2 linked regions of the Variovorax paradoxus EPS genome follow. The protein of the gene in region 1 interacts with the protein of each later gene in a pairwise test. Links are inferred from orthologs where the notes say so. Each region holds a gene or a part of one and is shown on either strand. Other genes may lie near its edges. The genes, in order: rpe and eno.

What was found.
Region 2: the proteins of rpe (region 1) and eno interact in binary tests that used the Escherichia coli proteins (3 or more experiments, as listed by UniProt). The link is inferred for Variovorax paradoxus EPS from one-to-one orthologs.

The regions. Positions count from the first base shown.
Region 1 is NC_014931.1:565,885-581,074, forward strand. Bases 3,113-5,961 are described here. They hold rpe (ribulose-phosphate 3-epimerase), read left to right. Parts: upstream 3,113-4,115; coding sequence 4,116-4,808; downstream 4,809-5,961. Other genes in these bases: VARPA_RS02630 (site-specific recombinase), read right to left, coding at 3,113-3,527; apaG (Co2+/Mg2+ efflux protein ApaG), read right to left, coding at 3,660-4,055; VARPA_RS02645 (hypothetical protein), read right to left, coding at 4,798-5,070; VARPA_RS02650 (succinylglutamate desuccinylase/aspartoacylase domain-containing protein), read left to right, coding at 5,225-5,961. Also shown: VARPA_RS02620 (YbdK family carboxylate-amine ligase), read right to left, coding at 1-280; VARPA_RS02625 (cation:proton antiporter), read right to left, coding at 277-1,548; more of VARPA_RS02630, read right to left, coding at 1,545-3,112; more of VARPA_RS02650, read left to right, coding at 5,962-6,226; VARPA_RS02655 (Ku protein), read left to right, coding at 6,292-7,287; ligD (DNA ligase D), read left to right, coding at 7,300-9,909; VARPA_RS02665 (transglutaminase-like domain-containing protein), read right to left, coding at 10,055-10,873; VARPA_RS31295 (hypothetical protein), read left to right, coding at 11,169-11,318; katE (catalase HPII), read left to right, coding at 11,383-13,578; VARPA_RS30405 (DUF6396 domain-containing protein), read right to left, coding at 13,599-15,161. UniProt on the Escherichia coli protein: Catalyzes the reversible epimerization of D-ribulose 5-phosphate to D-xylulose 5-phosphate.
Region 2 is NC_014931.1:2,352,197-2,360,774, reverse strand. What follows is about bases 1,625-4,498. They hold eno (phosphopyruvate hydratase), read left to right. Parts: upstream 1,625-2,356; coding sequence 2,357-3,640; downstream 3,641-4,498. Other genes in these bases: pnuC (nicotinamide riboside transporter PnuC), read left to right, coding at 4,042-4,498; ftsB (cell division protein FtsB), read left to right, coding at 3,741-4,019; VARPA_RS10885 (DUF1330 domain-containing protein), read left to right, coding at 2,040-2,330; VARPA_RS10895 (CTP synthase), read left to right, coding at 1,625-1,751. Also shown: more of VARPA_RS10895, read left to right, coding at 72-1,624; more of pnuC, read left to right, coding at 4,499-4,662; VARPA_RS10865 (AAA family ATPase), read left to right, coding at 4,659-5,339; VARPA_RS10860 (hypothetical protein), read left to right, coding at 5,372-6,346; VARPA_RS10855 (AraC family transcriptional regulator), read right to left, coding at 6,359-7,186; VARPA_RS10850 (SDR family oxidoreductase), read left to right, coding at 7,326-8,093; VARPA_RS10845 (NAD(P)-dependent oxidoreductase), read left to right, coding at 8,120-8,578. UniProt on the Escherichia coli protein: Catalyzes the reversible conversion of 2-phosphoglycerate (2-PG) into phosphoenolpyruvate (PEP). It is essential for the degradation of carbohydrates via glycolysis.

The sequences.
Region 1 (15,190 bases):
TGTCGGTGGATATCTCGATCATGCTCGAGGTCATCTCGGGCACGACGCTGCCGGGCAGCGGCGTCTGCGCCATCAGGCGCAGCATGTCCTCGGCGTAGGGCGCGAGGTCGTAGTCGTGCGTGTTCACGAGCTGCAGCTCGAGTTCGACGCCGAGCGACAGCGCCTCGGACTTGTTGAACGGCTCGAGCTTGACCGCGCGGCTGTCGGGGTCGGCCGCAAGCGGCGCCGAGCGCACGTCGTCGCTGTCCGGATCGATGGGGGTCTGGAGGGCGGTGCTCATCGCTGCGTGTCCTCGGTGGTGCTGAAGGCCTGGGGCGCCCAGGGCACCGAACTCTCTCCGACCGCGTGAATGGCCACGGTGGCCAGCACGGCGCCGACCACTTCCATCAGCAGGATCGACGGCAGGGCGACCTGCGTGATCATGGTGCCGAGCAGCGGCGACGCGGTGGCGAAATTCGATGCGATCAAAAGGGCGATCGACGACAGCGGCGACATTGCGCAGCCGACCCAGAAGGCCTGCTTCCAGCTCGCGCCGCTGCCGGGATTGGCGATGGCCACGCCGGAGATCTTGGCGATCATGCGCACGCCGATCACGGCCAGCACCACGCTGGCCACCGGCAATGTCCAGTCGGCTTGCGCCGCCACGATGGAGACCAGCACGAACATCAGCATGGTGAGCAGCGACGCGGCGGTGCCGAGTTGCCGCTGCCATGCCCAGGGCTTGGGATTGAGGGTCTTGAGCAGCACGCCGCCGATCAGCGCAGCAAGCGGTGCCGAGCCGCCGACGTGCGCGGTGAGCGCCGCGCCGGCCGCGATGATCGCCAGCAGCAGGATCGAGGTGTTCTCGCTCGTCGGGCTCATCACGCGCAACGCGGAGCGAAGCGCAAGCGCCATCAGCGCACCGACCACGAACGAGAGGCCGAGTACCACCGCCACCGGGTAGAGCTTCTGCAGCATCGTCTGCGGTGCGCGCTCGATCAGGCCGGCCTGCGCGTAGCCGAGTGCGAGCGCGTAGAAGGTGTTGAGCGTGGCCAGCGTCATCGCGCGTTCGGTGACGGGGCCCGCGGCGCGCGTGTCGATGATCACGCGGCTCAGCACGGCCGGCGAAGCGACGATGGCCATCAGCGCGATCGGGTTGGCCACCGGCTCGGGCAGGCCCAGCAGCGTGAGCACCCAATACACGCCGAAGTAGGTCAGTGTGGCTTCGAGCAGGCTCTGCACCAGCACCATCGGGTTGTGGCGGAACCAGCGCAGCGGCAGCCGGCCGCCAGCCTCGAACAGCACCACGGCCACGCCCAGTTCAAGAAGGAAGAGGCTGATGCCGCGCAGCGGCCAGATCGCGCCTTCGAAGCCGGCAAAGCCGACGACCGCGCCGACCAGCGAATAGCCGATCACCTTGGGCAGCCCCAGGTAGCGTTGAACCAGGTGGCCGGAGGCCGCAGCGGCCGCCAGCAGCAGCGACCACAGCACGGTGGGCAGGCCCGCCGAAGGGCGCACCCATTCGGACCAGAAGCCCAGCAGATCGTTGATGAAGCTCGTCAAATTCATGCAGGTAGAAAAAAGCTCACAGGCCGGCTGCGCCAGCGCGCCCAGATGGCGCTGCGGATGCGGGCGCGGTCACCAAGGCTCACGCTGTGCGCGCGCAGCGCAAGGCGGAATGCGAAATAGAAACTCACGCTCACATTGAGCGCGCCGATCACCGGGATCGCCGCCACCGCCCACCAGAGGGCGGGCTGCTGCAGCACCGACAGGCCCGTGGACGCCGTGGCTGCGGCAATCTGCCCGGCCGAGAGTGTCACGTGGCGCACATCCAGCCCGAGCCCGAAGAAACCCGCGAACGCGGGCAGCAGGCCCAGCATGAGTCCCAGCGAGATGTTGGAGGCGAAGCCTGAGATGTGTGTGCGCATGAAGGTGGCCCAGCGGCGAGCCCGGGCGGCACCCAGAAAGGCGCCGATGCGTGGGTTGTAACGCATGGCGGAGTCCAGGCGATGCAGGACAAAGGCGTTTTCTGTCCATCCGGCGACGATGCTGGCCGAAAACAGCAGGATGCCGGTGATTGCCGCGAAAAGCGCGGTCGGCCCGGCGAGCGAGAGCGAATGCAGCGTGGCCGCGGCGTGCGCCGCGTCCAGCAGCGGCCGTCCGAGCGCGTACTGCACCAGGAGCGCGAGTGCGATCATCGCCGGCACCACCACCAGCACGTTGCCCAGCACCGCCGCCACCTGAGAGCGCACGAGGTTGGCCACCTCGTCGACGAAATGGTCCACCGCGCCGTCCGCCTTGATGTCGCGCAGCCGCGCCGCGAGCGCCGGCGCCGTCATCGCGGGCTGCTTGGTGGCCAGCGTCAGGTGCAGCAACTGGATCGCGACGAAGCTCGCCGCATACATCAGGCCCGAGGCGAGGCCGGCCCAGAAGGCCGACAGCGCCAGCGCGTAGATGCCGAACTTCAGCAGCACCGTCATGGCCGTGAGCGCGCCGCCGCCCGCGGCCTTCTTCACCATCTGCAGGTAACTCGCGCGGTCGCGGGTGATGTAGTGCTCGCCGGTCTCGGCGCTGCGCTCGGTCACCTTGGCCGCGAGCATCGACGAGTTCGTGGCAACGAGCGCGCGGATGCTGTTGCGCTCGCCGCCTGCGAGCACCAGCTTGCCGATGAGCCGCGCCACGCTGGGCGCGGGCGAGGGCGACATCAGGCAGTCGAGCAGCTCGCGGATGCGCAGCACGCGCTCGCGCAACTGGCGCAGCCGGAACACCAGGCCGACCGAGATGCCGTTGTCCTCCAGGTGCGTGTAGACCGACGAGGCGCTGGCGCGGCAGGCGTCGAGCCGGTCGCGGAAGGCGACGAAGGCGGCCTGCAGGGCCTCGTCGCTTTCTTCGCCTTCGGGCTGCTCGAACATCTGCTCGCGCAGTTCGTCCAGGTCGGCCATCAGCGCGTGGAAAGGGCGGTTCTCGTGGTGCTCCGCGCTGATGCGCAGGCGCAGCTCGGGCGAGAAACCGGCCGCCACCACCTGGCTGCCGCAGTAGGTGACCGCGTCCATCACGGTATGGCGCCAGCGCGGCGAGCCGTCGGTGTCCACGGTGGCATCGGCCAGCAGCGCGCCGATGCGGGCGAGCTGGGTGTCATCGAGCAGCGCGATCCAGCCCGCGTCGAACACGCCGGGCAGCACCATGCGGAACAGGTCCGAGGCATCGGTGGTCTCGGGCGTACCAGGCAGGATCTTCCGGCGCAGCCGCTCGCTCAATTCGCTCACGAACGCGGTGCGCGGCGCGAAGCCGTAGTCGGCCAGGAGCGTGGTCAGGTCGACCGATTGCGTGAACACCCGCCACCAGGCGCGCAGGCGCTCGCGCAACTCGGGCCGCGCCTCGACGGCATCGAGCAGCAGCGACACCCGGCCCATGGCCGCCTGCGGCGAGGCGCGGTCGCCGCGCAGCCAGTCGAAAAGATTGATGAGCCAGATGTGGCGCTGCGCCACATCGGCCGTGGGGTCGAGGCCGGCAAGCAGCCCCTGCAAGTCGCGCGATGCTGCAGCCATGGTGAAAGGAAAGGAGAGGAGAGGAAAGTCAGCGCGGGAGCACCGCGGAGCCGGCTTCGCCGGGCCGCTGGTGCTGCCCCCGGCGAGGGGCAAGGAGAGGCAAGACGAAGTGTGCGAAGCCCGGGGGCGTGCCTAGTGCAGCACCCGTGAAACGGGTGCACCGCCGATGTCTGCTTCGAGCACGAACATGGGAACCGGCACGTCGAAGCGCTCGCCTTCCTCGGTCACCACGAAGAAGCTGCCGTGCATCGTGCCGCTCGCCGCCTGGAGCCTGCAGCCGCTGGTGTAGCGGAACGATTCGCCGGGCGCCAGCAGCGGCTGCTGGCCGATCACACCCAGGCCCTTCACTTCCTGCGGGTGGCCCGAGGCGTCATTGATGAGCCAGTGGCGCGCGATCAGTTGCGCGCCCACCGTGCCCACGTTGGTGATGGTGATCGTGTAGGAGAAGGTGTAGACGTCGTCCTTCGGGGAGGACTGGTCGGCCAGGTAACGCGGTTCGACCTGGACGCTGAAGGGGCTGTGTGACATGGGGCGGATGGTAACGGAGGCCTTTCCTCGGACTTCCGCTCGCTGCGAGAATCCGGGGTTATGAGCACCCCGTTCCGCATCGCCCCCTCCATCCTTTCCGCCGATTTCGCGCACCTCGGCCAGGAACTGACCGACGTGATCGCCGCCGGCGCCGACTGGATCCACTTCGACGTGATGGACAACCACTACGTGCCGAACCTGACCTTCGGCCCGATGATCTGCCAGGCGCTCAAGCCCTACGCCAAGACGGCGGACGGCACCCCGGTGCCCATCGACGTGCACCTGATGATCCAGCCGGTCGACGCCCTGGCGGCCTCTTTCGCGCAAGCGGGCGCCGACTACATCAGCTTCCACCCCGACGCGTCGCCCCATGTGCACCGCAGCATCCAGGCCATCAAGGCCGCGGGCTGCAAGGCGGGGCTGGTGTTCAATCCGGGGCTGGGGCTCGAAGCGCTGGACTGGGCCATCGACGACATCGACCTCATCCTCATCATGAGCGTGAACCCCGGCTTCGGCGGCCAGAGCTTCATCGACTCGGCGCTGCGCAAGATCGAACTCGCGCGCAAGCGCATCGAGCAGAGCGGACGCGACATCCGCCTCGAAGTGGATGGCGGCATCAAGGCCGACAACATCGCGCGCGTGGCCTCGGCCGGCGCCGACACCTTCGTGGCCGGCAGCGCGATCTTCAACGCCAAGGACTATGGCGCGGTGATTGGCGAGATGCGCAAGAACCTGGCCGGCGTCAGCGCTTGATCTTGTCGTTGTAGACGCGGTCGGCCTCCGGCCCGCGGTCGGTGTCGACCACGCCGCGTTCCACGTCGTCGTGCGCCTGGCGGCCTACCTTGGTGGGTTTACCGTCCTGGGTCTGCTGGCTGTCCGAGGACTGGTCTCGCTCGTGCGGCAGGCGCGGCGCCGATTCGCCGCCCTGCTCGACCTTGGTCTTGCCGCCGCCCGCGTCCTTCGACGGGTCTTTCGGGTCGGTGGGCGGGGTCTTGCTGGGCTTGGCTTGGGTCATGCGATGGCTCCTTCGTGCGTTGCCTTGCAGCCTGCCCCGCACGGCGCGCCGCGGCGGTAGGACATGCAAGGCAGGCCCTGTAGGTCGCCGCTCGGGTGCTATGAAACGGATAGCGGCTTTGCGCCGGTGGAAGGGCCTCCGCAATAATCCCCGCATGTCTTCCGATCCTTTTGCCGGCGTGGCGACCGACAGCCTGCGCATCCACACCTTCGCCTCGCTCCACCCTGGTCCGCGCCTGCTCGTGATCGGCGGCGTGCACGGCAACGAGACCTGCGGCACCGCGGGCATCGAGCGCATCCTGGCCGAGTTCGATGCCGGCACGCTGCAGTTGCAGCGTGGCGAGCTGACGCTGGTGCCCGTGGCCAACCCGCTCGCGCGCCGGCGCCTGCAGCGCGAAGGCGAGCGCAACCTCAACCGCCTGTTCCGCCCGACCGACGAACCCGCCGACTACGAAGCCTGCATCACCAACCGCCTCGCGCCGGTCATCGCGCGCCACGAGGTGCTGCTCGACCTGCACTCCTTCCAGAGCGAGGGCGAGGCCTTCGCGATGATCGGCCCGCGCGACAACACCGGCACGCTGGAGCCCTTCGCCCGCTCGTACGAAGAGGGCCAGCTCGCGCTGCACATCGGCACGCCGATCGTGGTGGAAGGCTGGCTCGACATCTACGCCGCCGGCCTCGCGCAGCGCGCCGGCGGCGCGCCGGCCGACGAGGCCGCGCTCGACTTCGGCCGCGGCACCAACGAATACATCCGCAGCTGCGGCGGCTACGGCGTCACGCTCGAATGCGGCCAGCACGACGACCCCCAGGCGCCCGAGGTGGCGTGGCGCGCCATCCGCCGCACGCTCGCGCTGCTGGGCATGGCCGCCTTGCCGCCCGGGCTCTCGGGCGCGCCGGCGCAGCCGCCGAAGCTGCTGCGCCTGGCCAGCGTGACCGACCGGCTGCATGAAGAAGACAGCTTCGTGCGCGACTGGGCCACCTTCGACGAGGTGCGGCGCGGCGAGCCCATCGGCATGCGCCACGACGGCACGATGCTGAACGCGCCGGACGACGGCTTCATCGTGTTCCCCAATGCGCTCGCGCTGCCGGGCACCGAGTGGTTCTACTTCGCGCACCCGAGCGAGCGCGTCCTCGGGCCGGTGACCGGCACGGCCTGAGGCCGCGTTCCTACACCGCGCGGCCTGGGGCGCGGCACACATTCCGAACCTGAAGGAGTGTGCCCATGCCCGTCTCGAAGAAAGCCCCCGCGCCGCGCGTCCTGTGGAAGGGCGCGATCAGCTTCGGCCTCGTCCACATCCCGGTGGCGCTCTATTCGGCCACCACCGACCACGGCATCGACTTCGACTGGCTCGACAAGCGCAGCATGGACCCGGTCGGCTACAAGCGCATCAACAAGAAGACCGGCAAGGAAATCACGCGCGAGAACATCGTCAAGGGCGTGGAGTACGAGGACGGCGAGTACGTGGTGCTCAGCGACAAGGAAATCGCGGCCGCCTATCCCAAGACCACGCAGACCATCGAAATCGAGACCTTCGTGCCCGCGAACGGCATTCCGTTCGTGTACCTGGAGCGGCCCTATTACGTGGCGCCGATCAACAAGGGCGCGAAGGTCTACGCGCTGCTGCGCGAGACGCTGCAGCGCAGCGAGCGCGTGGGCGTGGCGCGCGTCGTGATCCAGACCAAGCAGCACCTGGCGGTGCTGGTGCCCGTCGGCCCCGGCCTCGTGCTGAACCTGCTGCGCTGGGGCGCCGACATCCGCCCGTGGAACGACCTGCCGCTGCCGTCCGAAGATGCGAAGAAGGCGGGGCTCACCGACCGCGAGCTCAAGATGGCCCAGCAGCTCGTGGAGGACATGAGCGGCGAGTGGGACCCGATGGAATACAAGGACGAGTTCAAGGACGAGATCCTGCGGCTGGTCGATCGCAAGGTGAAGGCAGGCCAGACCGAGACGGTGACGCAGCCTGACCCCGAAGAGGGCCAGTCCACCGAAGGCAAGGGCGCCAAGATCATCGACCTCACCGAGCTGCTGCAGCGCAGCCTGCGCAGCAAGGGCGGCAAGACGAAGGCCGTGGCCAACGATGAGGACGAGGACGACGACAAAGAAGGCGACGCGCCCGCGCCTCGCGCCAAGCCGGCGGCCAGGAAGCGCAAGCCCGCCGCAAAGGCCGCTTCGAAAGCGGCCTCGAAGACCGCCACACGCCATCGCCGCGCAGCCTGAGGTGCCTTCGCCATGGGAACAACCCGCACCGCATCGACCGCGCGCAAGGCGCTTTCCCGCTACCACGGCAAGCGCGATTTCTCGCGCACGCCGGAGCCCAAGGAGGGCGGCCGCGCGGGCCAGGGCGTGCTCTCCTTCGTCATCCAGAAGCACCACGCGAGCCGCCTGCACTACGACTTCCGGCTCGAACTCGACGGCACGCTCAAGAGCTGGGCCGTGCCGAAAGGACCGTGCCTCGATCCGACGGTCAAGCGCATGGCGGTGCATGTCGAGGACCATCCGATTTCGTATGCGGACTTCGAGGGCACCATTCCGCCGAAGCAATACGGTGCCGGCACCGTCATCGTGTGGGACCGAGGCGACTGGCTGCCGGAGGGGGGTAGCGAAGCCGACGCGCGCAAGGCGCTCGCGGCCGGCAAGCTCAAGTTCGAGCTGCGCGGCGAAAAGCTCAAGGGCCACTGGACGCTGGTGCGCATGCGCGGCAAGGGCGACGAGAAGCAAGAGCCGTGGCTGCTCATCAAGGAGCGCGACGACGCGGCGCGCGATCTTGCCGATTACGACGTGCTCGAAGAGCAACCCGCGAGCGTGCTGACCGGCCGCGGCTTGGACGAGGTGGACAGTCCGCCGAAGAAGGCGGCGCCCGCCAAAAAGGCCGCGGCGAAGAAGCCCGAGAAGAAAGCGGCAAAGAAGGAGGTCAAGAAGGAGGTCAAGAAGAAGGCCGCCTTGCCCGCCACCCTTCAACCGCAGCTCGCGGTCCTCGCCGCTTCGCCTCCGTCATCGCCCGACGACTGGCTCTACGAACTCAAGTTCGACGGCTACCGCCTGCTCGCGCGCATCGACAAGGGCAAGGTGCGCTGCTTCACCCGCAACGGCCATGACTGGACCGACAAGCTGCCCGTCATCGCCAAGGCCCTCGCCAAGCTACCCACCGATTCGGCCTGGCTCGACGGCGAGATCACCGTGGAAGGGGGCAACGGCGCGCCCGATTTCCAGGCGCTGCAGAACGCCTTCGACCGCGGTGCGACTTCATCCATCGTCTACTGGCTGTTCGATGCGCCCTTTCTCGATGGGCAGGACCTGCGCGACGAGCCGGTCGAGGAGCGACGTGCGCACCTGGCCCGCCTGCTCGGCAAGCGGCCACCGGCGACGCTGCGCCTGAGCGAGGCCTTCGATGCGTCGCCGCGCGACCTGCTTGCGTCGTCCGCGCGCATCGGCTTCGAGGGCATCGTCGGCAAGCGGAAGGGCTCGCCGTACGTGTCGCGCCGCTCGGCCGACTGGATCAAGCTCAAGAACCAGCAGCGCCAGGAGTTCGTGATCGGCGGCTACACCGCGCCCAAGGGTTCGCGCTCGGGGTTCGGCGCGCTGCTGCTGGGCGTGCACGACGACAAGGGGCGGCTGCGCTATTGCGGCAACGTGGGCACCGGATTCAACGCGGATCGGCTCGCCGACATCAAGGCGCGGCTGGACAGGCTGGCCACCGACGACTGTCCCTTCAAGCCCATGCCGGACGGCGCGAATGCGAAGGCGCAATGGGTCAAGCCCACGCTGGTGGCCGAAGTCTCTTTCGGCGAATGGACGCGCGAAGACCGCGTGCGCCAGGCGGTATTCCAGGGGCTGCGCACCGACAAGCCCGCGCGCGGCATCGTGCGCGAACGGGCGGCGCCTTCCGAGACATCGCCCGAGACATCAACCGAAGCATCAACCGACACACCCGCGAAGAAGCAAGGAGCAAGGAAATCCATGGCGCTGAAGATCACCCACGCCGACCGCGTGATCGATGCGAAGAGCGGCATCACCAAGGGCGAACTCGCCGCCTACTACGACGCGGTGGGCACGCTCATGCTGCCGCACCTGCGCGGGCGGCCGGTGTCGCTGGTGCGCGCGCCCGACGGCGTGGGCGGCGAGCTGTTCTTCCAGAAGCACATCCAGAACCGCGAGATACCCGGCGTCAACCTGCTGGACCCCGCGCTCGATCCGGGCCACGAGCCGCTGCTGCAGATCGACAGCAAGACCGGGCTCATCGGCGCCGCGCAGATGAACGTCATCGAGCTGCACACCTGGAACGCCACCTCGCGCGCCATCGACCGGCCCGACCGCATGACCTTCGACCTGGACCCCGGCGAAGGCGTGGGCTGGCCGCAGATCCAGGAAGCGACGCTGCTGGTGCGCACGCTGCTCGACGAACTGGGCCTGCCGTCGTTCCTGAAGACCAGCGGCGGCAAGGGGATGCATGTGGTGGTGCCGATCCGCCGGCAGTACGGCTGGGACGAGGTCAAGGGGTTCTCGCAGGCCGTGGTGGTGCACCTGGCGAAGACGATTCCGGACCGCTTCGTCGCCAAGAGCGGGCCGCGCAACCGCGTGGGGAAGGTGTTCGTGGATTACCTGCGCAACGGCTTCGGCGCGACCACGGTCAGCGCGTGGTCGGCGCGGTCGCGCCCGGGGCTGGGCGTGTCGGTGCCGGTGGCGTGGGAGGAGTTGCCCGCCCTGACCGGCGCCGCGCAATGGACCGTCGCCAACGTGGCCGAGCGCCTCGCCACGGGCAACAAGCCGTGGGCGGCGATGGAGCGCAGCCGAAAAGGCATCGCCGCGGCGATGAAGATGCTCGACTACAAACCGGCGTAGCGCCCCGGTTTTTCTCCCTCCCCTTCCCGGGGGAGGGGTTGGGGTGGGGGCACACGACGGCCTGCACAACAGCACGGCGCCTCATTGAAGGCCTGCCCCCATCCCAGCCTTCCCCCGGAAGGGGAAGGAGCGAATACCGAACCGCCTACTGCAGCACTTCTTCGGTCGTCACATCGAAGCGCTCCAGCGTGTTCGCGCCGAACACCATCGTGATCGGCACGTCCGCCGCGTCGCGCCCGCGCGCCATCACGATGCGGCCGATGCGCGGCGTGTTGTGGCGCGCATCGAAGGTGTGCCAGCGGTCGCCCAGGTACACCTCGAACCACGCGCTGAAGTCCATCGGATAGCGCACCGGCGGAATGCCGATGTCGCCCAGATAGCCGGTCACGTAGCGCGCCGGAATGTTCATGCAGCGGCACAGCGTGATCGCCAGGTGCGCGAAGTCGCGGCACACGCCCGTGCCCTCGCGAAAGCCCTCGAGCGCGGTGCGTGTGGCGCGGGCGTTCTGGTAGTCGAAGCGCAGGTGGCCGTGCACGAAGTTGCAGATCGCCTGCACGCGGTTCCAGCCCGGTGCCACGTTCGCGAAGTTGGCCCAGGCGAACTGCAGCAGTTCGCTGTCGACCTCGCAGTAGCGGCTGGGCAGCACGAAAGGCAATGTGCCCACCGGCAGGTCGGCCGGCGCGTGCTCGATGGCGCCCAGGTCGACCGGGTCGGGCGCGCCGGTGTCGAACACGGTCGCCGTGTTGCGCAGCCGCACGCTGCTCACGCCCAGAGGCACCTGCACGCGCGCGCAATGGTTGTCGAAGCTGTCGCGGTAATGGTCGGTGACCAGCGGCGGGCTGATGGTGATGTGCTCGCTGCCCTGGATGTCGGCGGCGCGCGAAGGGTGCACCTGCAGCATGTAGATCAGCGCGGTGGGGGCGGTGACGCCCAGCTGGATGTCGTAGCCGATCCTGATCTGCATTTTGGATTTCTTCCCTGGATGAACCAACCGGTGAGGCGACCGGTGCGCAAGAGACGCCGAGAACACGACAAGCACGATCGGTGCCGTCTTCAGCACATGCTATGCGACCGGGGTGTCCGAAGCCGCGCGCCACATCCCGCAAACCCTCGTAGTCCGCCGCGATGCGCTGTAGTCGTGCTCCTACTCCCGGGGCGCGCGCCCTCCCACATGCGAGGGCGGGGCGCCACTACGGGTAACAGACGGTGCAAAACATAACCTTCCAGGTCTGTACAGATCGATTCCTTGGAGGGAAATCATGGAGTTCGCAACCCTGTTCGATTCGCTCACCGGTGCGTGGGGCGACGAAATCCTGGTGTGGGCCGTTGCCGCGGTCGCCGGCTGCATCTGCCTGGTCGCCCTGGTGAACGTGCTCGACATGTTCCTCGACAGCAACGAAATGGGCTGACGACCCCGGGGCCAGGCGCCTTTTTTTCTTCTCCCGTTTTTCCATGAAAGATTCCAGGTCCCCGATGACGCCACAGAACAAAGCCGCCGCAGGTCGCCGCGCCAATGCCACCAAGACCGCCAAGTCCGGTGATGGCCGCAACACCAAGCAGCTGCAGCTCGATGGCTTCACCACCGAGCATCCCGCGCACCTGACCACCAATCAGGGGCTGCAGATCCCGGACAACCACAACTCGCTGAAGGCGGGCGTGCGGGGACCCACGCTCCTGGAAGACTTCATCCTCCGCGAGAAGATCACCCACTTCGACCACGAGCGCATTCCCGAACGCGCAGTGCATGCGCGGGGCTCGGCGGCGCACGGCTACTTTCAGGTCTACAAGTCGATGTCGCAGTTCACCTCGGCCGACTTCCTGCAGGACCCGGACGTGAAGACGCCCGTTTTCGTGCGCTTCTCGACGGTGGCCGGCGAGCGCGGATCGGCCGATACGGTGCGCGACGTGCGCGGCTTCGCGGTCAAGTTCTACACCCGGGAAGGCAACTACGACCTCGTGGGCAACAACATCCCGGTGTTCTTCATCCAGGACGCGATGAAGTTTCCCGACCTCATCCACGCGGTCAAGCCCGAGCCGCACCACGCGATGCCGCAGGCCGCGAGCGCGCACGACACCTTCTGGGACTTCGCCTCGCTCATGCCCGAGAGCACCCACATGCTGATGTGGGCGATGAGCGACCGCGCCATTCCTCGCAGCTACCGGATGATGGAAGGCTTCGGCGTCCACACCTTCCGTTTCGTCAACAGCCACGGCGAAAGCCACTTCGTGAAGTTCCACTGGAAGCCCAAGCTCGGCATCCACGGCCTGGTGTGGGACGAGGCACAGAAGATCGCCGGCAAGGACGCCGACTTCCACCGCCGCGACTTGTGGGAAGCCATCGAGAACGGCGACTTTCCCGAGTGGGAACTCGGCGTGCAGATCATTCCGGCCGACAAGGAGCACTCGCTCGGGTTCGACCTGCTCGACCCCACCAAGCTGATTCCCGAAGAAATGGTGCCCGTGCAGCGCATCGGCAAGCTGGTGCTCGACCGCAACCCCGACAACTTCTTCGCCGAGACCGAGCAGGTGGCCTTTCACCCCGGCCACGTGGTGCCCGGCATCGACTTCAGCAACGACCCGCTGCTGCAGGGGCGCCTCTTCTCGTACACCGACACGCAGATCTCGCGCCTGGGCGGTGCGAACTTCCACGAGCTGCCGATCAACAAGGGCGTGTGCCCGTTCCACAACTTCCAGCGCGACGGCATGCACCGCCAGACCATCGCGCGCGGCCAGGTGGCCTACGAGCCCAACACGCTGGGCAGCGGCACGGAGTTTCGCGTCGATGGCGGCAGCAACGGCTTCCAGTCGTTCCCCGAAGCGATCGATGCGCCCAAGGTGCGCCGCCGCAGCGCCTCGTTCGACGACCACTTCACGCAGGCGCGCCTGTTCTTCAACAGCCAGAGCGTGGCCGAGAAGGAACACATCATCGCGGCCTTCCGCTTCGAGCTTTCGAAGCTCGAGGTGCCGGCGATCCGCCAGCGCATGGTCGACAACCTCGCGCACGTGGACGAGAAGCTCGCGCGCCGTGTGGCCGAGCCGCTGGGCATCGGCGAGCCCGATGCCAAGGCGGCGGCGGGACGCGCGGGTTTCCGCGACCACCGCATCGCCCTGCCCATCGACGAGTCGCCCGCGCTCAGCATGGCCGACACCGGCGACGGCTCGATCCGCACGCGGAAGATCGCGATTCTCGTGGCCGACGGCATCGATTCGGCTTCGCTCAAGCCGATCCGCGAAGCGCTCGAACAGGCGGGCGCGCAATGCAAGATCGTCGGCCCGCGCCTGGGCACCGTGGCCAGCGCGTCCAAGCGGCAGATCGATGTGGAGATGACCTTCTCGAACACCCCCTCGGTGATGTTCGATGCGGTGCTGGTGCCGGCCGGCGCCGACAGCGCGGCCACGATGTCGGCCACCGGCGATGCGGTGCACTTCGTCCTGGAGGCCTACAAGCACTGCAAGGCGATCTGCACGGTGGGCGAGGGCGTGAAGCTGCTCGCTTCGCTGGGCGTCGGCGCGGACGGCGATGCGCCCGCGGGCGTCGTCGTGGCCGCGACGCCGGTTACCAACCTGGGCGACACCACGGCTGCCCAGCAGATCGCGCAGGACTTCGTTGCGGCGATTGGGAAGCATCGGCATTGGGACCGGGCGAATATCGACGCAGTGCCGGCGTAAATGTGTAGAGGCGAACGGCGCTAACTGTCGATTGTGGTCAGCGTCACATGCACATGGCCTGAGGTATCCGCTCGATTGGCATCACCGATCCAATGCCACCGGATATCCCTGGCGGCCACGGTGATTCCTCCCGCTTCGTGCAGTGTGGTTGGTACCGGGAAGGGCTGGCCTTCTTCGATGTAGGCCTGCCGCCATGGCTCGTGGAATACCGCATGGTGCGCGTGCTCCTTCTTCAGGCCCGCAGACCAGATGCCGGTCTGCGGACAAGGAACGGTTCCACTGCAACTGCGGGGCGCTTCAGGTCCCGGCACATATCGCGCAATGCCCTGTGCCACGTATGGATGGCTCGATGCAGCCTGCTGCACCGGCAGTCCCTTGTAGTGCCAGGACACCGCGCCATAGCCGGGTGGAACCTGTTCCGCCAGATTGGGTAGCGGCTCGCCGCGGTTGAATTTCCACGGCACCTGTGCCGCGTTCCAGTTGGCTTGCCAGTCACCCCGGATCACATCGATCTGAGGCAGCCAGTAGCCGGTGAAGTGGGCGTGCTGCCTGGCCTTGAGGCTCCAAGGCCTGCCGTGGTTGTCGTAGGCGTTTTCGTCGGGCGGTGGCGCGATGTTGCCGGTCAACACATAGCCCTGAGGGATGTGGGTACGACCGGTACGGTTCGCGCCCGGCGTGGCCGGTGTTGGCTGCTTGACGATGACCGCTTTGGCCGCATCGATCAGTGTTTCGCGTTTGCCGTCCCAGAAGGGCAGTGAAGCAGGCGGCAGGGGCAGAACCTTGTCGAGATTGGGGAAGCGCAGGTCGGGGTTGAGTTCGAGGGCGTCGCCCAGAAGGCTATAGCGCTCAGAACGGGCGCGGTCGATTTGATTGCCCGAGAGGGGATCAACTTGGGTAAAGGAAGAAGACAGATAGTTGGCGGCGTCTGCACTGCCGAACTTTGCCCCTTCATGCAGAACAACGAGCGCGCGGGTGTAGTTCTTGTCGATATCCAGGGTTTGCCCCAGCCTGTAGGCAGCCTCTCCATCCCCTTGCGCAAACGCGCATTCCAGCATCTTGAGGCCCACCTTTCGGTTGCCCCAGATGCCCATCTGTGCATCGTCATAAGCGGCATCCAGCTTGTCGCCGATGTATGTCTGCGCCGCAGGATTGCCCATGTCCGCTGCGAGTTGCCAGAACCCGTAGGCCCGGTCAATGTCCGATTTGACCCCGATGCCGCTCTGGTGGTAAGTGCCCATCTTGTCGAAGGCACCGGGCACGCCCTGCTTCATCAATCCTTCGACGATCAACACCGCTCGTTCGGTGTCGCGCTGCACCCCCAGGCCGCGCTCATGCAAGCCCGCGAGATTCATCGCGGCCTTCCAATGCCCCATGGCCGCAGCTTTCTCCCAGAGCTGCGCCGCCTTCTTGTAGTCGCGCTGGTTGGGCCAGAGTTCGTTGTTGGTCACAGCCATGCCCTGCTGGAACAGCATTTCCACTTCGACCGCAATCGGCGGCAGCTTCGCTGCCTCGTGCACGCAGGCGAAGTCGGCCCGATGCGGGTTGAAGGTCTTCAGGTTCATGTTGCGGGGCAGATCGTTCATTGCACAGGCAGTCAGGGTGAAGAGAACTA
Region 2 (8,578 bases), 1.8 Mb from region 1 along the record:
GGAAGGTGTCGCAAAGGGCACACCTATAATCGCAATTTCCCACTGCCCGGATTCACGCATCCGGAACTGGCATGACCAAATTTGTCTTCGTCACCGGTGGTGTCGTATCTTCCCTTGGCAAGGGAATCGCCTCCGCCTCTCTCGCTGCGATCCTCGAATCGCGCGGCCTCCAAGTCACCCTCATCAAGCTTGATCCGTACATCAATGTCGACCCCGGCACGATGTCGCCCTTCCAGCATGGCGAGGTGTTCGTCACCGATGACGGCGCCGAGACCGACCTCGACCTCGGCCACTACGAGCGCTTCATCAACACGCGGATGCGCAAGGCCAACAACTTCACGACCGGCCAGATCTACAAGACCGTGCTCGAGAAGGAACGCCGCGGCGACTACCTCGGCAAGACGGTGCAGGTGATCCCGCACATCACCAACGAAATCCAGGAATACATCAAGCGCGGCGCCGGCATCGGCACCTCGCACGAGGTCGACGTGGCCATCGTCGAGATCGGCGGCACGGTCGGCGACATCGAGTCGCTGCCCTTCCTGGAAGCCGTGCGCCAGATGAGCCTGCGCAACGGCCCGAACAACTCCGCCTTCGTGCACCTGTCGTACGTGCCCTGGATCGCCGCCGCCGGCGAACTCAAGACCAAGCCCACCCAGCACACGGCCAAGGAACTGCGCGCCATCGGCATCCAGGCCGATGTGCTGCTGTGCCGCGCCGACCGCCCGATCCCCGACGATGAGCGCGCCAAGATCTCGCTGTTCTCGAACGTGCCCGAATGGGGCGTGATCTCGATGTGGGACGTGGACACCATCTACAAGGTGCCCCGCATGCTGCACGAGCAGGGCCTGGACGGCCTCATCTGCGACAAGCTGCGCATCAACACCCCGCCCGCCAAGCTGCAGCGCTGGGACGACCTGGTCTACGAGGTAGAGCATCCGCAGCAGGAAGTCTCGATCGCCATGGTCGGCAAGTACGTCGACCTGTCGGACAGCTACAAGTCGCTCAACGAGGCGCTGCGCCACGCCGGCATGAAGAACCATGCGCGCGTGAAGATCGACTACATCGACTCCGAAACCATTTCCGCGCAAGACGTCTCGCGCCTCGCGAAGTACGACGCCATCCTCGTGCCCGGCGGCTTCGGCCAGCGCGGCGTGGAAGGCAAGATTTCCGCGGCCCGCTTCGCCCGCGAAGGCAAGGTGCCGTACCTGGGCATCTGCCTGGGCATGCAGGTGGCCACCATCGAATACGCACGCCACGTGGCGGGCCTGAAGAACGCCAACAGCACCGAGTTCGACCCCGAGACGCCCACCCCCGTGATCGCGCTGATCACCGAATGGAAGGACGCCGACGGCACCGTGAAGACGCGCGACGCGAAGTCCGACCTGGGCGGCACCATGCGCCTTGGCGCCCAGAGCTCCGATGTCTCGCCGGGCACCTTGGCCCACAGCATCTACGGCGACGTGGTCACCGAACGCCATCGCCATCGCTACGAAGCCAACGTCAACTATCTGGACGAGCTGCGCGCCGCCGGCCTCGTGATCTCCGCGCTCACGCAGCGCGAGCACCTGACCGAAATCGTCGAGCTGCCGCAAGACGTGCACCCCTGGTTCATGGGCGTGCAGTTCCACCCCGAATTCAAGTCGACGCCATGGGGCGGCCACCCGCTCTTCAACGCGTTCATCAAGGCAGCACTCGATCACAAGGCACAGGGCGCGGGCGGCTCGAAGAGCCTGAAGGCTGTTGCATGAGCCGTTGGGGCGTTTCGAAGGCGAACACCGCAGTGCGCAGCGTGGAGGCGTCCGAATGAGGCTCTGCGGGTTCGACGTCGGGCTGAACCAGCCCTTCTTCCTGATCGCCGGCCCCTGCGTGATCGAATCCGAGCAGCTGCAGATGGAAACGCACCCCGATCCCGCCAAGGCATTGAGCGACGGCCCCAACGCCGTGCCGCTCAAGCACATGAAGGCCCTGCTCGAGACGCTCGTCGCGCTCGACCGGGTCACCAAGAAAAACGCTTTTCTCGAGGACATCTTTCAGCAATGACCAGCGCCTACATCATCGCCAACGTCGAAGTCACCAACCCGGTGCAGTACGAGGACTACAAGAAGTGGTCCACCGAAGCCATGAAGGCGCACGGTGCCGAGGTGTGCGCGCGCGGCGGCAAGGTCGAAGTGCTCGAAGGCGACTGGGCGCCGCAGCGCATCGTGATCCTCAAGTTCCCGAGCGTCGAAGCCGCAAAGAAATTCAATGAATCGCCCGAATACGGCAAGGCGCGCACAGCGCGTCAGGGCGCCGCGATCATGCGCATGATCGTTGTCGAAGGTGTGTGATCCGTTTTATTTGAGAAAGACAAAAGATGAGTGCAATCGTTGACATCGTCGGCCGCGAAATTCTCGACAGCCGAGGCAACCCCACCGTCGAGTGCGACGTGCTGCTCGAGTCGGGCACCATGGGCCGTGCGGCCGTGCCCTCGGGCGCATCGACCGGCTCGCGCGAAGCCATCGAGCTGCGCGACGGCGACAAGAGCCGCTATCTCGGCAAGGGCGTGCTGAAGGCCGTCGAGAACATCAACACCGAGATCTCCGAAGCCGTGCTCGGCCTCGATGCCAGCGAACAGGCCTTTCTCGATCGCACGATGATCGACCTGGACGGCACCGACAACAAGGCGCGCCTCGGCGCCAACGCCACCCTCGCCGTCTCGATGGCCGTGGCCCGCGCCGCGGCCGAAGAGTCGGGCCTGCCGCTGTACCGTTATTTCGGCGGCATGGGTGGCATGCAGCTGCCAGTGCCGATGATGAACGTCATCAACGGCGGCGCGCACGCCAACAACAGCCTCGACCTGCAAGAGTTCATGATCATCCCCGTGGGCGCCAAGAGCTTCCGCGAGGCCGTGCGCTATGGCGCCGAAGTGTTCCATGCCCTGAAGAAGATCCTGGGCGACCGCGGCATCAGCACGGCGGTCGGCGACGAAGGCGGCTTCGCCCCCAGCGTCGAGAGCCATGAAGCGGCCATCCAGCTCATCCTGGAAGCCATCGACAAGGCCGGCTACACCGCGGGCGAGCAGATCGCCCTGGGCCTCGATTGCGCGGCCAGCGAGTTCTACAAGGACGGCAAGTACGTGCTGTCGGGCGAGAACCTGTCGCTGTCGGCCGAAAGCTGGACCGACATGCTCGCCAACTGGGTCGACAAGTACCCGATCATCAGCATCGAAGACGGCATGCATGAAGGCGACTGGGACGGCTGGAAGCACCTGACCGAGCGTCTGGGCAAGCGCGTGCAGCTGGTGGGCGACGACCTGTTCGTCACCAACACCAAGATCCTGCAAGAGGGCATCGACAAGGGCATTGCCAACTCGATCCTGATCAAGATCAACCAGATCGGCACGCTCACCGAGACCTTCGCCGCCATCGAGATGGCCAAGCGCGCGGGCTACACGGCCGTCATTTCGCACCGCTCGGGCGAAACCGAGGACAGCACCATCGCCGACATCGCCGTTGGCACCAACGCCGGCCAGATCAAGACCGGCTCGCTCTCGCGTTCGGACCGCATCGCCAAGTACAACCAGCTGCTGCGCATCGAAGAAGACCTCGGCGACATCGCCAGCTACCCGGGCCGCGGCGCGTTCTACAACCTCAAGTGATGCCAGCCACCCGGCTCGCCAGGCCACGCACTTCGCCGCTCCATCCGGAACGGCAGCGCGGCGGCCCCGGTGTGCGGGTGGCGTAGACAGACACTCATTCATGCGCGCGCGCTTCGTTCCTCCCATCGTCCTGCTGCTCCTGCTGGTCGTTCTCCAGTGGCAGCTGTGGAACGGGCGCGGCAGCGTGCGCGACGTCGTGCAACTGCAGACCAAGCTGACCGATCAGAAGGAAGCGAACGCCAAGGCCACGATCACCAACGAGCGGCTGGCCTCGGAGGTCAACGACCTGAAGGACGGGCTCGAGATGGTCGAAGAACGTGCGCGAGCGGAACTCGGCATGGTCAAGCCGAACGAAGTATTCGTGCAGATCGCGCACTGACCCTTCAACACTCCGCCTGCTGATGCCCGAGTTCCTCTCGGCCCCCGCCTTCGCGCTCTGGGGCTCCCCCGTCAGCTGGCTCGAACTCGTGGCCGCCGTCCTCGCGCTCGCGATGGTCGGCTGCAACATGCGCGAGATCCACTGGGGCTGGCCGCTGGCCATCGCCAGTTCGCTGCTCTACGTCGCGGTCTTCGCCAAGGCGCGCATCTATGGCGATGCGTCGCTGCAGGTGTTCTTCGCCTTCGTCGCGCTCTGGGGCTGGTTCCAATGGCTGAGCGGCCATCGCAGTGACGGCAGCGCGCTGCATGTCAGCCGGCTGTCGTCGCGCGGCATCACGCTGACCCTGGTCGCCTGCGCCATCGCATGGCCCGCGGTCGCCCTCTTCCTTGGCCGTTTCACCGACACCGACGTGCCGTGGTGGGACGGTTTCGCCACCGGCCTCAGCCTCATCGGCCAGTTCCTGCTCGGGCGCAAGTTCATCGAGAACTGGCTCATCTGGCTGGCGGTGAACGTCGTGAGCGTGGGCCTGTTCATCCACAAGGGCCTGTGGCTCACCGTCGGCCTGTACGCCGTGTTCGCGGTGCTCAGCGTGGCCGGCTACCTGGCATGGCGGCAGCGCCTGCCGGCGCTGGAGCGCGCATGACGCCGATGCTGCCGACCGGTTGCGTCATCGCGGTGCTGGGCGCCGAGAGCACCGGCAAGACCGAACTGGCGCGCGCCATCGCACAGCGCCTGCAGGAGCGCGGCATTCCGGCCACGCTGGTGGGCGAGTACCTGCGCGAATGGTGCGATCGCGAAGGCCGCACGCCGCGCCCCGACGAGCAGCAGGCCATTGCCGACGAACAGACGCGCCGCATCGACGCCGCAGCAGCAACCGGCGTCGTGATCGCCGACACCACCGCGCTCATGACCGCGGTCTACAGCGAGCAGCTCTTCGACGACCGCTCGCTCTACGCCGGCGCCCTCGCAGCCCAGCGGCGCTACGCCATCACGCTGCTCACCGCGCTCGACATTCCCTGGGTCGCCGACCACCTGCGCGACGGCCCCCATGCCCGCCAGCCGACCGACACGCTCGTGCGCGCAGCGCTGACGGGCGCGAAGCTCTCGTTCACCGTCGTGCACGGCACCGGCGGCGAACGCCTGGCCAACGCGTGGAACGCCATCAACTCGATCGCCAGTGGCGAAGACCGCGAAACCCGTGCGCGTGCGAGTGGCAAGGCCGACGCAAAGCCCGCCGCGTGGACATGGCCTTGCGAGAAGTGTTCCGACCCGGAATGCGAACATCGGCTTTTCACAGACCTGATCGGGCGGCGCGAATAAGCAAGCCGCCGTTCTTCTTCCACGGAGACCTGATGCCCCTGCACCCCGCCCCGCGCACCGCCTCCCTCCTGCCCTTTTTTATCGCCGCGCTACTGTCGGCCGGCCCTGCCCTCGCAGCCCCCGTCGCCGCCACTGTCGAGAACGGCACCACGACCACCGCCTGCGCCGAGGAAGACAACGTCTCCATGGTGCTGCGTGGCGAGGGCATCCGCCACATGCGCATCGAGGCGCTGCAGCCCGACTACCTCGACAAGATCGGCAACGACGTCACCGCGCCTGATTTTTCTGGCTGCAATTTCGATGGCGGCACACACCCCACCGATCCCGCGCACCGCTTCAAGAAGCGCACCGTGGTGCTGCTGGACAACGCCGAGTGGCGCATCGTCGGCATGACGCTGCCCACCTTCTGGCGGCCGCAGCGCGTGCCGGTGCAGGTAGGCAAACGCAGCGACCGCGGCTTTCACCTGCTGCAGGTGTTCAAGAAGGAGAACGGCAAGGCGCTGGAGGCCATCGTGCTGTATCCCTCCGACGGTTACTGGCGCCTGAAGCCGCTGCCCGAGGCGCGCTTCGGCGACGGCGTGTACGGCTCGTCGTTCCTGCTCGGGCCCGTCGAGCAGGCCGGGCGGCCGGTGGTGAACATCGCGTCGATCCGCGTGGTGCCCAAGCCACTGGCGATCCACCTGCGCTTCACGAACGGCGGCAGCGCGGTAGCGCGCGTGGACGAGATCAGCCGCAAGCGCACGGCGCTGGATGTGACGCTGTCGAAGCCCACTGCGAGCGCGCAACCCTTCGCGGTGCTGCGCTCGATGTACGTCACGCCCGACAACGCCGATATGAGCGAAGTGCGCTGGCAGGAGTCGCCGGGCGCCGCATCGCAGGCCAGATCCTTGCCCGAAGTGAAGTCGCTCAACGCCACGCAGGTGCGCTTCGGCCGCAGCCTGCCTTCGAAGCACAACACGAGCGCGCCGGACATCGAATTCAGCGGCTTCGACAACGAAGCCCGCTGAGCGCAGCAGCGGTCAACCAGCGCGCCGCACCTCGCCCGGCGTCACACCGAGCACGCGGCGCATGCACCGCGCCATGTGGCTCTGGTGCGAGAAACCGCTCTCCAGCGCCACGAGGCTCGCCGGCATCGCGCTGCGCAGCAGCAGGCCGCGCGCGCGGTCCACGCGCCGGTGCACCACGTACTCATGCACCGGCAGGCCGGTGGAGCGCTTGAATTGCGTCTTCAGGTGCGAGGCGCTCAGGCCTGCGATGTCCGCCAGCGCGGACAGCGACAGATTGCCGTCCAGATTCGCCTCGATGTACTCCGTCACACGCCGCAGTTGCGGCCGCGACAGCCCCTGCACGGGCGCCGCCTCGACCTTCTGTCCCGCAATCAAGTGCACTGCCAGCGCGGTGCCCAGGCTGTCGGTGTACAGCGTGCCGTTCGGAAATCCCGCGCGCCGCTCGGCATCGAGCGCGAGGGCGATGTGCTCGATCTGCGCATCGCGGAACTGGTGGCGTTCGCCGAGCCGCGCACGCTCGGCGGGCAGGGCCATCTCGTCGGCGGTGCGCTGCAGCAGCGAGGGCGCCATGCGCACGACGATCGAGGTGCTGGGCGCCTCCTCGTGCCAGACGTCGGTCGCGCCGGCCGGCAGGATGTCGAGGTCGCCGCGCGTGTAGAGAAACTTGTGCAGCCGGCAGGCGCCCGGCACAGGTGCGCCCGCGTGCAGCTTGATGCGGTGGTCGGGCAAGGCCTCGTAGCCGACCACGCCGGCCGGGGTCTGGCGCATGTCGACGCGCAGGCCGGAGGGTGCGGGCATCACGAAGCTGTCGGCCGTCAGTGCCAGGTCGTTGTAGCTCATCGGAAAGATTATCTGCCGCGACCGCGCCGCATGCCATCGTCCGTTTGTGCTCCCGCACGGCCGAATGTGCGCGACCTTTTGCGCGGCAATCCCGATCATTCGCAGCCATGAACTCCAATCGTTTCAAGGCATGCGAACCATGAACAAACCCTACGCGGGCAAGAAGGCCGTCATCACCGGCGGCACCATCGGCATGGGACTGGCGACGGCACAGGCGCTGATCGAAGGCGGCGCCGAAGTGCTGGTGACCGGGCGCAACCCAGAGAACCTCGAAGCCGCGCGCCGCACGCTGGGCCCCGGCGCCCATGTGCTTGCGTCCGATGCGGCCTCGCTCGCCGACATCGATGCCCTCGCCGTCACGGCGCGCGAGCGCTTCGGCCGCATCGACCTGCTGCACATCAACGCCGGCATCGCGACACTGGAGCCCTTCGCGCAGGTGACCGAAGCGGGCTACGACCGCGCTTTCGCGATCAACACCAAGGGCCCGTTCTTCACAGTGCAGCGCCTCGCACCGTTGATGCCGCAGGGCAGCGCGATCGTCTTCACCTCGTCCATCGCCGACGAGGGCGGCATGCACGGCATGAGCGTCTACAGCGGCACGAAAGCCGCGCTGCGCTCGTTCGCCTCGGGCTTCGCGGCCGAGCTGGTGACGCGCGGCATCCGCGTCAACGTGGTGAGCCCGGGGTTCATCGACACGCCCACGCTGGGCATCGCCGATGCTACGGCCGAGGAGCGCGCGGAGTTCATCCGCGTGGGCGACCAGATCACGCCGATGCGGCGGCATGGCACGGCAGCCGAGGTGGCGCGCGCGGTGCTCTTCTTCGCCTTCGAGGCGACCTTCACGACGGGCGCCCGGCTCACCGTCGATGGCGGGCTGGGGCAGAAGCTCACCCCGGCCGCCGCCTGAAATCCGCACCCAAAGGAACACACGAAATGACCGACGTTTCCCTCATCGGCCTCGGCCCCATGGGCATCGCCCTCGCACGCGCCCTGCAATCGAAATTCACGCTGACGGTATGGAACCGCACCGCCGAACGCGCGAAGCCTTTACTGAACCAGGGCACGGTGCTCGCACCCGGTGCGCTCGCCGCGGTGCAGGCCAGCCCCGTCGTGCTGGTCTGCGTGGCGGACTACACGGCTTGGCGCGCCATCCTCGCCGCGCCCGGCGTGGCCGACGCGCTGCGCGGCAAGGTGCTGGTGCAATTGAGCACCGGCACCCCGCAGGACGCGCGCGACGACTGGGCAGCCCTCGGCGGCGTCGCGTATCTCGACGGCGCCCTCCTCGCCACGCCCGGCCAGATCGGCCGGCCCGACACGCCGCTCTTCATCTCCGGCGAAGAGCGCGCCCTCGCCGCCTGCCGTCCGGTGCTCGAAGCCATCGCCGGGAACATC